One region of the Neobacillus sp. PVCKKU3 genome, then DNA from elsewhere that is predicted to be linked to it. Evidence: riboswitches for the same ligand, from Rfam matches in the RefSeq annotation. Region 1 holds a riboswitch; each other region holds the start of a gene.
The links. A riboswitch is a leader RNA that binds a small molecule or an ion and turns the genes downstream of it on or off. The one in region 1 is predicted to bind cyclic di-GMP.
Positions count from the first base shown of each region.

Region 2: another riboswitch for cyclic di-GMP. It lies ahead of ACNQGS_RS12175 (DMT family transporter); the one in region 1 lies ahead of ACNQGS_RS21860 (hypothetical protein).
Region 3: another riboswitch for cyclic di-GMP. It lies ahead of flgB (flagellar basal body rod protein FlgB); the one in region 1 lies ahead of ACNQGS_RS21860 (hypothetical protein).

Region 1 covers NZ_JBLVQN010000038.1:5,490-9,785, forward strand. The annotation lists gene ACNQGS_RS21850 (permease) at 1-775, shown strand, start outside; gene ACNQGS_RS21855 (TIGR03943 family putative permease subunit) at 789-1,655, shown strand; gene ACNQGS_RS21860 (hypothetical protein) at 1,745-1,960, opposite strand; cyclic di-GMP riboswitch class I at 1,990-2,073, opposite strand; gene ACNQGS_RS21865 (metallophosphoesterase family protein) at 2,226-3,443, opposite strand; gene lipP1 (LipP1 family hormone-sensitive lipase) at 3,777-4,296, opposite strand, start outside.
Region 2 covers NZ_JBLVQN010000015.1:72,206-76,501, reverse strand. The annotation lists gene ACNQGS_RS12190 (YaaR family protein) at 1-425, opposite strand, end outside; gene motA (flagellar motor stator protein MotA) at 529-1,320, shown strand; gene ACNQGS_RS12180 (OmpA family protein) at 1,396-2,121, shown strand; cyclic di-GMP riboswitch class I at 2,202-2,297, shown strand; gene ACNQGS_RS12175 (DMT family transporter) at 2,629-3,567, shown strand; gene ACNQGS_RS12170 (aminopeptidase) at 3,883-4,296, opposite strand, start outside.
Region 3 covers NZ_JBLVQN010000015.1:94,747-99,042, forward strand. The annotation lists gene fliD (flagellar filament capping protein FliD) at 1-425, shown strand, start outside; gene fliT (flagellar protein FliT) at 429-782, shown strand; gene fliS (flagellar export chaperone FliS) at 800-1,177, shown strand; cyclic di-GMP riboswitch class I at 1,296-1,383, shown strand; gene flgB (flagellar basal body rod protein FlgB) at 1,486-1,875, shown strand; gene flgC (flagellar basal body rod protein FlgC) at 1,886-2,332, shown strand; gene fliE (flagellar hook-basal body complex protein FliE) at 2,346-2,645, shown strand; gene fliF (flagellar basal-body MS-ring/collar protein FliF) at 2,784-4,296, shown strand, end outside.

The DNA.
Region 1 (4,296 bases):
GTTTGTTTCAGAGAATATGATTGTCCGGATCATGCCGAAAAATAAGATTCTTTCAGTGATAACTGCTAGTTTCGTAGGCGCAATTTTTCCAGGCTGTGAATGTGGAATTGTTCCAATTACGAAAAGATTAGTCGAAAAAGGTGTGGCCCTTCCCGCCGCGATTTCGTTTATGCTCACCGGACCAATTATCAATCCGATTGTTCTTTTTTCAACGTATATCGCCTTTGGCAATAGCTGGACGATGGTTTGGTATCGTGCCGGGTTTGCCATTGTGGTTTCGATTTTAGTCGGGATTGTTCTTTCTTTCGTGGTCAAGACGAACCAGTTAAGGCTGAATGCCGATGAACATGGTCATGTCCATGACCATTCGAAACAAAATACGAAGCAAAAATTGGTCAGCGTGATCACTCATACCATCGATGAATTTTTCCACGTCGGAAAGTACTTGGTGATGGGTTCGTTAATCGCTTCAGCGATGCAAACCTTTATCCCGACTTCTACGTTGGCTGCACTTGGACATTCCAAAGTAGCGGGTGTTCTTGTCATGATGGCGCTGGCGTTCATTTTATCAATTTGTTCTGAAGCGGATGCGTTTGTTGCTTCGTCTTTCAGAAACACATTTTCACAAAGTTCAATTGTGACATTCTTGGTGTTTGGTGCAATGGTTGACATCAAGAACCTGCTGATGATGTTCGGAACGTTTAAGCCAAAATTCGTTATCCTGCTTGTTTCGTTAATTTCAGCATTCGTATTTATCGGTTCACTATTACTGTAAAGGAGGGAAGAATATGTTTCGCGTCGTGATTTTATTATTGTTTACCAACTTGTTTTTCTATTTGCATTTATCAGGAAACATTTCGAAGTATATTAATATGAAGTATTCCTTTCTTTCCTACAGTATGATTTATGCCCTATTCTTCCTAACTATTGTAGAAGGAATCAGATGGTACTTTAAAGAGAAAAAATCAGAGATAGAATTGGAATGTCATGAATGCCATCACGATCATTCACATGACCATAAAAAGCCTTCTTTTGGAAAAAAGCTAAAAAGAACGGTTTCGTATACGATGATTGTTCTTCCCGCTTTGACAGGTGTGTTTTTGCCGGTAGCGACCCTAGATTCACAATTAGTTAATGCCAAAGGATTTAGTTTTCCTACGTTAGAGGACGGGGCCGACCGTTATGGCATGCACCAAATATTAAATCCCGACATGAGTAAATTTATGGGCCAAGATGCATTTACGGATTTAGTCAAAAAGGAATTCAAATCGTATAAAGGAAATGACCATATTACCTTAACAGATGAGGACTATTTAAAAGGTCTGGAAGTCATCTACAACTTTTCCGGCGAATTTGTTGGGAAAACCATGACGATGAAGGGTTTTTCATATAACGGTCCGGGGTTAAACGGCAACCAAATCTTCTTATTCCGATTTGGGATTATTCACTGTATTGCCGACTCTGGTGTGTTCGGAATGATGATTCAATTCCCTGAAAATGTCCACATCCCAAATGATCAGTGGTACGAAGTAACAGGAACGATGGACACGATGTATTATCAGCCTTTTAAAATGAAAATTCCTATTTTAAAAGTAACGGATTATAAAATCATCGAGCAGCCGAAAGATGCTTATGTTTATAGGAATAGTTTTTAAAATAAAAAAGAAAGCTCCAAGCACTTTAAAAAGTCCATGGAGCTTTCTTTTTCAAGTGGCTTCTAGAGTTGCCCTTTTTTAGATGAACCCTAGTCAGCAAAGCCAGAATGGAATAACACCTTTCTTGTATCGTAACGTTCTAAGGCAACCAAAAATAACCTTCTTTTCAACAATTCTTTTTCTAAGAATTTATAATTTTTGTCGGCCATTTTTAGTAAAGCTGTTATGTACCCCTCTATAATATTTTCATCACTAAGTTCCACCACATCCATTTCAAGTTCGTTGTCATAAACATATGTAGTCAAAATGAAATCCCCCTAAAATATATACTATTTTAGGCAGCTCAGCCATCATAGTTTCAAACCTTAGACCTGTAGCTTTGCGTCCCACTCTTTCGAGAAGTTTGCCTTTATCTAAATAAACTAATTATTTATATTATATTACAATTTTTTCAAATATTACATAACAAAAATTATAAAGATTCATGGGAAGATGCATGGGGACGGTTCTTATGCCTCATTTTTGCTAGAAATTGAGGCGCGAGAACCGTCCCTATGCATCATCTTAAAATTAGCTTTTGATTACTTTTTCTTTCTTTTTGCTTTCATCTATTGGTGCAGGCGCAGTACTTTGGTCATTGGCAGTCAAATCGATGCCATAATCTTTAGCAAACACCATATGAGTTTCCACAAGAACGTCCTTCGTGTTTTCATCTAAATTGAAAACTCGGGCACCGCGCAATCTATTTCGGTCAGCCCCTGGTAGGCCGTATGCGCCAAAACCTGTGCTGCCTGAATAGCCAAGCAAGATTCCATAATAATTACCCATATAAGTATTGACATGGTCGTGTCCACAGAAGACCCCTTTGACATCCCCTCTTTCTAGCATTGCTGAAAACATTCCGCTGTTGATTGGACCCGGGCATTCCTCTTCATTTCTTTCACCCACAATATTGTGTTTAATCAAGGCCTTTGCGTGATGGGCATCCGTTCTTCCGTCAACACTTCCAAACCACATAAATCTGTGCTCCCAAAGCGGTATATGAATAAATACTAGCGATGGAACTTTATGACCCCATTGCTGTTCCAGTTTTTTTGACGTCTCATAATACCAGCTGACTTGGTTCATACGGAGCCAGTCCCAGGTTGGGTATCCTTGAAAATCTTGACCCGCAATCGTTTGAGGGGCATATCTTCCACTGTCAAGCAGCCAGAGGTTGAACGCTGCATCTGTCCCTTTTGAATTTTTGATAAGAAGATTCATGTTACCCGTACCTGTAACGTCTTTTACCCCAGGTGTGTTCATATTGTATCGGTAAGACATATAAATGCCCAGCATATCTTCCTCATTTAGGCCGCTTTTTGGAGTGGAATCCTCATCATGATTTCCGTATGTAATGGCCCACTTAATCCCTCTTTGCTCCATCGGCTGGGCCACATTGTTGATGGCTTGTTTCATTTCGCTAGGAGTGTCACAGCCCCCAGTGATGTTGTCTCCGTTAAGGACTACAAAATCCGGTTTCTCTGTATCAAGGACCTTTTCCATCAGTTGTATGGTACGGCGGTCAATATTTTCATCATCCTGTGTATCATTAAACTGAACAATCTTGAATTTGCCGTCTGGATTAAATTGAAGCTTCATATCATCATTTAATTCAGCATAAGCTGTCCCAGTAAACAAATCTTTTGGAAGGCCAGCTGCTCCGAGTGTTAATGCAAGTGTACCTATACCTCCGATTTTGATAAATTTCCTTCTGTCCATTTCTTTTTGTGAATCCAGATTACTCATAACAAAACCTCCTCTAGTTTTTTAAGTTCACAGTTTAAAAAATATATCTATTAATAACATAGCAAGGAGATTTTAATTCTCTGTATAGGTTATGTAAATTGTTGATTATAAATTGGTAAAGAATTCTAGACAAAGATAATCCATCTAATGATTATGAAAAATACATTAAAAAGAATCGTAAAAAATCACACCAAAATTTAGGTGCTAATAGAAAAACAGAGTAGCCACTGGTAGGACCACCCTGTTTTCAGTTGATTATTTTAAGGTCAATTTTACAATGGTTAAATATATCCTTCCTGTTTTGATTTAGCCTCCTAAAAATCTGCAATATATCTATCTAGTTTTTATAGCATTAAATGCATCCTTCAAGGCATTGGCTGCCTGGTTGATGGCGTTATGCGCCTCCGCTAACACCCCTGGCATCCAGAAGAAACCGTGAATCATTCCGTCATAGCGTGTCGCTTCCACCGGTACGCCTGCTGATTTCAGCCGTTCCGCATAGGCTTCCCCTTCATCGCGTAACGGGTCAAAGCCTGCCGTAATCACCAGCGCTGGCGGAAGTCCGCTTAAGTCCTCTGCCAATAATGGCGAAGCATACGGATTTTGGCCATCCTCTTCATTACGAAGATAATGATTCCAGAACCAGACCATTGTATTTTTTGTTAAAAAATAACCCTCGGCATTATCACGATAAGAGTCCGTGTCATAAGCGTGATTGGTAACAGGATAGATAAGCATTTGATAGGCAAATGAAGGGCCTCCCTGTTCACGAGCCATTAAGGCCACAACTGCTGCAAGGTTTCCGCCAGCACTATCACCTCCTACTGCAATACGCTCAGGGTCTACTTGAATC
Region 2 (4,296 bases), on a different contig from region 1:
ATTAATAGGCCTTTGATTTCCCCTATCTTATCAAGCAATTGAATATTTGCATCCTCTTTTTCTAAAATTTTCTTCGACAGCTCCAACAGATTTTTATCAATCTCTTTAATAATTTTTAGCCTCCTCCCCCTATTCATTGACGTGAAAGAATCCGTTATTTCTAAAGAGAGGCCATTTTTTACAACTTCCTGCAAAAAGGATTGAATTAATTTTTTATATTTTTGAAGATCAGCAGCCGTTCGTGACTGAACCAATCGCTCCCCTTGCTTTTGAATCCCGTCTAAAAGGGAGCTTAGCTGCTCTTTTACCAAATTGGTTTTTGAATCTGTCAATATCTGTTGAAATGAGGATGATTCAGCTTGCTTCGTTTCTTTTTGAAAAAACATTTTATCGTTTGTGACACCAAATCCGTGACTGACTTTCAAGAGAAAACACCTTCCAAACGCTTAAGTTTGTGATTGTCGATATTTGTAAAACTAAATTACAATAAATTATTAATTTTAGCAATCATTAGAAAAGGAGAAATTTATGACGACATTTATCGGTTTGATTCTGGCTATCGTTTCTATCGGTGTAGGGATGGTATTAAAAGGCGCATCGTTTGAAGCGTTGGCGAACCCTGCTGCCTTTTTAATTATTTTTGGCGGAACGATCTCTGCCTTGTTTATCGCCTTTCCCATGAGTGAAATAAAAAAAATTCCGATGCTGCTGAAAATTGCTTTTGTCGAACCAAAGCAGCCCAGCCAAGATGAAGTCATCAAGATGATGGTGGAGTGGTCGATGGTGGCGAGGCGCGAAGGCGTACTTGCATTAGAGGAAATTTCCGAGTCCGTCGAGGATCCTTTTTTAAAAAATGGCCTTGAAATGATTATTGACGGCAGTGACCGGGACCAAATGGAGGAAATTTTGTTTAGCGAGCTAGAAGCAGCGGCAGACCGGCACAAGGCCGGCAGCCTCGTCTTCAGCCAGGCGGGGACGTATGCGCCGACACTAGGCGTTTTGGGTGCTGTGGTTGGTTTAATTGCGGCGCTCGGAAATCTTCAGGACATGGACAAACTCGGACACTCGATTGCCGCCGCCTTTATCGCGACCTTGTTAGGGATTTTTTCCGGATATGTCCTGTGGCATCCAATTTCCAATAAACTGAAGCGCATTGCGAAAAAAGAGCAGGACCTGAAACTGATGATGATGGAGGGACTTCTTGCCATCCAGGAAGGGTTAACACCTAAATTGATTGAACGAAAGCTGGCTGTTTATTTGCCAACAAAGGCACGTTTGAAACAGGAGGAAATGGTCGTGAAAGAGGTCGAGAGTCTGTAAGACTGTGAGTTCAAGCTGGAAAAATAGAGGCTGCGTTTTGACTAGGACATCTTGTAAGAAAGGAGGAATAGAACGGTGAGGAGGCGGAGACTGCAAGATAATGATGAGCATATGGACGAAAGCTGGTTAATTCCTTACGCGGACCTTTTGACCCTGCTGCTTGCTTTGTTTATCGTCCTGTTTGCTTCGAGCAGTATCAATTCGGAAAAGCTGCAGCAAATCATGGTTTCGATGAATTCAGCTTTGAGCGGCAAAGGAAGCAGTTTGATTTTAAAAGAAAATGCCAGCTCTCCTGTGGTGAAGCCGCTCGAAAAAACTGCCGGCAAGGTAGAGAAACAGGAAGAGAATGAAAAATTGCACAGCCTGATGGAGAATATTCAAAGCTATATAGAGGCACGCGGCTTGGAAAAGGTCATCACCGTTCAGGACGAGCCTAAGGGAATCAAGCTTTCCCTAAAGGATGTCATTTTGTTTGAGTCCGGCAGCGCCGAATTGAAGGGAAATTCCCCTGCAATTTTGGGTGACTTGCTGGATTTGATTAAAGGAGTGCAAAACCCTATCAGCATTGAGGGCCACACGGATAATGTCCCGATTACCGGGGGCAGATTCAGGTCGAACTGGGAATTGTCGTCTGCCCGTGCTTTGTCCGTTCTTTACTTTTTTGAGCAAAATGGCATCTCTTCTGATAAATTGCAATTTGCCGGCTTTGGCGAGCAAAAGCCGCTGTATCCGAATGACACAGTAGAGCACCGGCAGGCCAACCGGCGGGTAGATATCATGATTCTAAAAGTCCAAGAATAATTTTTTCCCAATATAAAAAACGGGAAAACACTTGCTGAGACAAGTTGTTCATCGTCAAAATAGTAGTAATTCCATAAATCGTACGATAAAGGCAAACCCATTGAAAAATGGCGACGCAAAGCTACAGGGGCTAAGGTCATTGGTCATTCCGATCATCATGCTAGCCAGCTTCCGAATACGGACTCCTGCGATTTATGACAATAGAAGAGGAGTGGAAATGGAATGAATACATTATTAGCTAAATTCAAAAAAGAGTGGCACTTGTTTAGGGTGAATTACCATGAGCTGTTGCTTGCAGACTGTCTTGACTATGAGTTGCAGTGCAAGCTCGAACAAAAGATTACTTACCATAAAATGAGATTAAATAGTTATTGTTGAGAATTAATTCCTCCCTTGATTGGTTTTGGACATGGAAAATAAAGGTCTACGAATTTCTAACAATATCTGCGATAATAGTAATAGATTTGTGAGAGTTCATTCAAAACACCATCAAGGAAGGAAGCAGCAATGAAACAATCTATAAGTTCAAAATCCATCAGCCTGGCGCTCACTATATCCATTATTGCCATATCGTTTTCGGCTATCTTTGTGAAATGGTCCGACGCGCCGGCTTCTATTTTAAGTATGTACCGAATGTTGTTTGCCAGTTTGTTATTGGCCCCGATGGTCTGGGTGAAGCGCAAGGAGTTTAAAAAAGTGAGTCCAAAAAATGGCGCCATGCTCTTTTTCTCCGGAGTTTTTCTGGCCCTGCATTTTGTTCTTTGGTTCGGCTCCTTAAAGTTAACCACGGTTGCAAGCTCGACCATCATTCTCGCCCTGCAGCCGATTATTTCGCTGGTAGGCGGATTTTTTCTTTTTAAAGAAAGAACGACTGCTTCCGCACTGGCTACTATGGGGATTGCAATCATCGGAGCGATGATGATTGGCTGGGGAGACTTCGGCTTAAGCGCTGATGCCATCCGTGGCGATCTTCTCTCCTTTTTCAGCGTTATCGCGGTGGTCGGTTATTTATTTATCGGGCAAACCGTCGTGAAAAATGTATCCCACTGGATATACAGCTTTAGCGTGTTCCTCTGTGCGGGGATTGTGCTTGTTGTTTATAATCTATGGGCCGGAGTGCCTTTTCTCGATTATCCGCCTAAAGAATGGGGGATTTTCCTACTGCTAGCCATCGTTCCGAGCCTTAGCCATGTGATTAATAACTGGCTATTAAACTATGTGAACGCGACAACCATTTCGATGAGTATTCTCGGCGAACCAGTCGGCAGCACGATTTTAGCTGTCATTTTACTCGGGGAGCGATTATCAGGCTGGCAAATCGCCGGCGGCCTCCTCGTCTTGCTCGGCGTCTTCTTCTTCATGAGCAAAAAACAAAAAGCCGCCCCGCCAATGCAGAAAGCAGCTGAAAACGAAAACTTCCACATAAACGAAACCCCCGGGGCCTAAGCTCACGGGGTTTTTGATGCATGAGAACCGTCCGAGACAACTGAAAAATCGACTTTTTACTAACACTTTTTTAACCGGTCATGCATGTTTTGTTAAAAATCGGTAGATATCTCTATTTTCTTCAATAATGAATAGATGCTAAATTGCATATTTTTGTCTTTAAGCATGGATAATCCCCCTCTTGGTAATGGTTTCTCGACAATTCCATTACACCCAAATGGGGGATTTTTCTTTTTATTCGTAGAAATTATTTATCCTGAAAAACTTCCAATTATTTGCAAGTGTTTTTCAGTGGTCTCGAACCGTCCCTCTGCCTCAAAATGAGACACGAGAACCGTCCCCATGCATCATTGTGACTGCGGGGTTTTTAATGACGCAGTCGATGTGTACGCCGGCTTCGTTGGTGCCGCCGAATGGTTTGTTGCTGCCGAAGGCGATGTGGACGGTTCCGAATACTTTTTCGTCTTCTAGGACGTTACCGGTCAGGCGGGCTTTTTTGTTGGTGCCGATGCCAAATTCGGCGATGATTCTGCCATTGCCGTCACCTAGGATTTCCAGCAATCGATTTCCGTCTTCACCGCTGGCATCTACCAAACGGCCTTTTTCAAGAGTCAAGGTAATAGGTTCCTTCAAGACGCCGATTCCTGCAATAGATCCGTCTACAATGATACTGCCATTAGCGGAATCTTCAAGAGGGGCGATATAGCTTTCACCAGAAGGCAGGTTGCC
Region 3 (4,296 bases), on a different contig from region 1:
TCACCTCAAGTACTAACTACCGGGATAATGGCAAGCTCGTCATCGATGAAATAAAATTAAAAGCTGCACTGGAAAATAATCTAGACCAAGTCGCTCAGCTTTTTTCAAAAAAATACGATATGGGGGCTTCCTCCAACAACACAGTTAACAATGCCGATGAGTTTCAAAACAGCGGTATCGCCTGGCGATTGTACGACCAGCTCAACGAAACGATGAAGGATATTACGAAAACGGCTGGGTATTCGAGTGACACTTATCTTTCCAAAGCGTTAAAGAGGCTGGATGAACAAATTGATTCCTGGGAGAAACGCCTGCAGACAAAGGAAAGCTATTACTGGAAGCAGTTCACGGCGATGGAGCAGGCCATCCAGAAATCGAATACGCAAAGCAGCTGGCTGATGCAGCAAATGGGTGGTGGAATGTAATCGATGGAGAAACAAAAAGAGCAGTTTTTAAAAGATTACTATCAGCTGACAAGCAATCTACTAGAAACGAATGAAGTAGAACTTATAGAACAGCTGCTCCAAGAACGAGACCAGTGCATTGAGAAAGTAAACGAGCTAGATCAACGTAACGGCGCCATCCTCATGAGCGAAGCCATCAAGGAAGAGCTCCGGCGCATTCACCCGTTAGAACGAAAGCTTCAGGAAAAATTAACTAGGGCCAAGCAAAAGATTCTTGCGGCGATTGGTTCTCTACAAAAAGAGAAAACAATCAAACAGCAGTACGGGGAACCAACTGCGGCAGCGGTAAGCGGAATTTTTTACGACAAGCGAAAATAAGGGAAAGGTGTGAGATGATGGCTCTGAATAATGCCTATCAATCCTACGAAAATAATCAAGTACTATATGCGAAAAAAGAAGAGCTGCCCCTTTTGTTATATACCGGGGCGATTAAATTTATCCTTCAGGCCAGAATGGCAATGGAGAAAAAAGACTGGCAAAGGGCTAATGACCGTATCCAGCGGGCTCAAAAAATTGTCACTGAATTAATGGTTACCCTGAATATGGATATCGAAATCTCAAAATCTTTCATAGTACTTTATGATTACATGAAGGAAAAGTTAATAGAGGCGAATATCAAAAAGGAAGAGCAACTGTTAGTTGAAGTGGAAAAAATGTTAACAGAACTGCAGGATACCTGGAAAGAAGCACTGAAAATAGTACGGCCTGCTTAACTAATTTAAGTTAAGTAGGCCTTTTTAATTAATTTTGTTGTCAGATTACTAAAACCATTGTATTATTATTTTTGTAGGAAAAATTCGACAATATAATTTCCAAAAATCGACAAATACAATCCGATAATAGCAAACCTGGGGAAACCCAGCGACGCAAAGCTATAGGGGCTAAGGATCCGAAGGGATTACGCCAGCCAGTTGCCGAAGAGTCATAGTTTACCCTATTAGACTATTCTTCGGAATGGTCTTTTTTATGTCCCAAAAACTAAAATTTGAGTATTCTGAATATTTGATAGGAGAGCTGATCCATGTCGATGCTTCAAAATATTAATCTCGTCCAACGTGCTTTAGATGCCTCTGTGTTAAGACATAATGCCATTTCCAATAATATCGCCAATGTGAACACCCCAAACTATAAACCCCAAAAGGTTATTTTTGAAGACATTTTAAAACAAGAACTTTCCGGTGCTGGCTTTGACGGGAAGAGAACCAATGCCAAGCATATCCCAATCGGCATAGCTGCTTCAAGCAAGCCTTTGGTGACCCAGGAACCTACTATCATGCAAAATAGCGGCAATGGGGTGGATATGGATAGTGAGATGACGGAGTTGACCAAAAACTCGATTTGGTACCAAACATTATCATACCAGATAAGCGAAGAATTCAATTTACTCAAAACAGCAATTAAGAGCAGGTAGGTGATTCATAATGTCGATGTTCCAACCCTTAAATATTAGTTCTTCAGCCCTAACTGCCCAGCGCTTAAAAATGGATACAATCTCCTCCAACATCGCCAATGCTACGACCACCCGGGGCCAATTGGTGGATGGGGTCTGGATGCCTTACCGGCGGAAGATGGTCGAGGTGCAAGCGAATGGGACGGGAGGGACCCCATTCAGCCAATTCTTGCAAAATGAAATGAATTCAAATGGGGTCAAGGTTACAAGAATCGTAGAAGACAAGACTCCGTTTCGGCCGGTTTATGACCCGACCCATCCCGATGCCAATAATGAAGGCTACGTGATGATGCCAAACGTGGACATTACAAAAGAAATGGTCGATCTGATGACAGCCTCCCGTACCTATGAAGCGAACATCACAGCCTTTAATGTTGGAAAAAATATGTCGCTGAAAGCCTTAGATATTGGCAGATAAGGAGTGTTAAAGAATGAGAATTGATCAGCTGTTTCCGGCGCAAGCATCGATCGTGGGAAAAACTCAAAATGCACAGCCCGCTTCCGTGTCAGGCACCTCTTTTTCGAACTCGTTAAGCGAGGCCTTACAGAAAGCAAATGAAACAATTGTCCAATCGGAAAACATGTCCGAAAAAATAGCCACAGGTGAAATAAAAAATATCCATGACGTCACCATAGCTGCACAAAAAGCACAAATCGCCCTGCAGCTGACAACCCAAGTAAGGGACAAAGTAGTCGAAGCCTACCAAGAAATCATGAGAATGCAAGTTTGAGGCATGGGGACGGTTCTTGTGCATCATTTTTCACTGAGGCATAGGGACGGTTCTTGTGCATCACCTTATCAGGAAGTCATGTAAAGAATGCAGGTTTTAAAGGTGCAGCCGATTTTTGGCTAGCATAGCGGAGGGCTTATGAATCAGAAATTTAATGATTTCAAGGAAAAACTCTCGCAGTTTTGGAAAAACGCGAGCAAGAAAAATAAAACATTGTATATTGGTACGTTTATTTTAGTAGTGGCCCTTCTCAGCGTTGGTATTTTTTATTTTTCCAAGCCCAGCCTCGTGCCTTTGTATGCCAATAGCTTGAGTCAAAAGGAAATTGGCGAGATTAAGGCCGTCTTGGAAAAGCAGGGGGTTACGGACATAGAAGTGTCCAATAATGGCACACAAATCCTCGTTCCGAAAGAGCAGGCAGCAGACCTGATCGTCAACCTGGCGGCAGAAGGGTATCCAAAGAACGGTCCGATTAGTTTTTCGGAGCAGACAAAGGATTTGAAATTTGGCGTAACCGACCGCGAGCTTGATGCCATCGAGAGGGAAGTCATTCAAGGGCAGCTGGCCAATTTAATGACGAAAATCAACGGCGTCAAAAATGCGGAGGTCATGATTACTCTTCCGAAGGACAGCGTGTTTATTCGGCCGGAGGAGGAAGGGAAAGCGAGCGCATCGATTATTGTTGATCTCGAGCCTGGTTACGAATTGGAAAAACAACAGATTAAAGCTCTTTACCATCTAGCATCGAAGAGTATTCCTAATCTGCCAGAAGAAAACATCGTCATCACTGATGAAAATGGCCAGCTTCTGTCTTTGCCGCAGTCGGGCGATAATGCCTTTGCCGGGGTAGACAGCTATGAAAGCCAACGAGAGATCAAGCAAAAGGTAGAGGCGGACATTCAGCGCAGCATCCAGCAGATGCTCGGCACGATGCTCGGACAGGATAAGGTGCTGGTCCAGACCTTTGTGAAGCTGAATTTCGACCAGGTGAGGACGCAGCAGAATTTAGTCGAACCGCTTCCGGATTCCGATAAAGGAATGGCTGTTAGTGTTGAAGAGGTCACGAAATCCTACAGCGGATCGGGAGCCGTTCCAAGCGGAGTGGACGGCACCGGTGAAGGCGATGTGCCTGCCTATGCGGCTGAAGGCAGCGGCGGAAAAAATGACTACCAGGAAAAAGTTAATCGCGTCAACTATGAATTCAACCGGATTACAAAGGAAATGGTAGAAAGCCCGTATACGATTGACGATTTGACCATTAACGTCGGAGTGGAACCGCCGAATCCGAAAAATGCGTCATCCTTAACAGCGGATACGCAGGATAATATCCGAAATATTATTGCCAACGTAGTACGGACAGCGATTAAGGACAATAAGGGGCTAACGGATGCCGATATCAACAACCGCATCACCGTATTCCCAAGAGAATTTGCCGGTAAAAAGGTTTTGACGCCTGCCAAGACGGATTTAAGTCAAAAGGAAACTTATATGAATTATATCTGGATTGGAGCAGCAGCATTAGGTCTCCTTTTAGTCGGTGGTTTGATTCTCGCCGCCCTGCTTAGAAGGAGAAAGAAAGAGGACATGGAGTCAGCCTCAGAATTTTTAGAAATGAAAAAGCTGACCGAATTTGAGCCTATCATTAACAAAA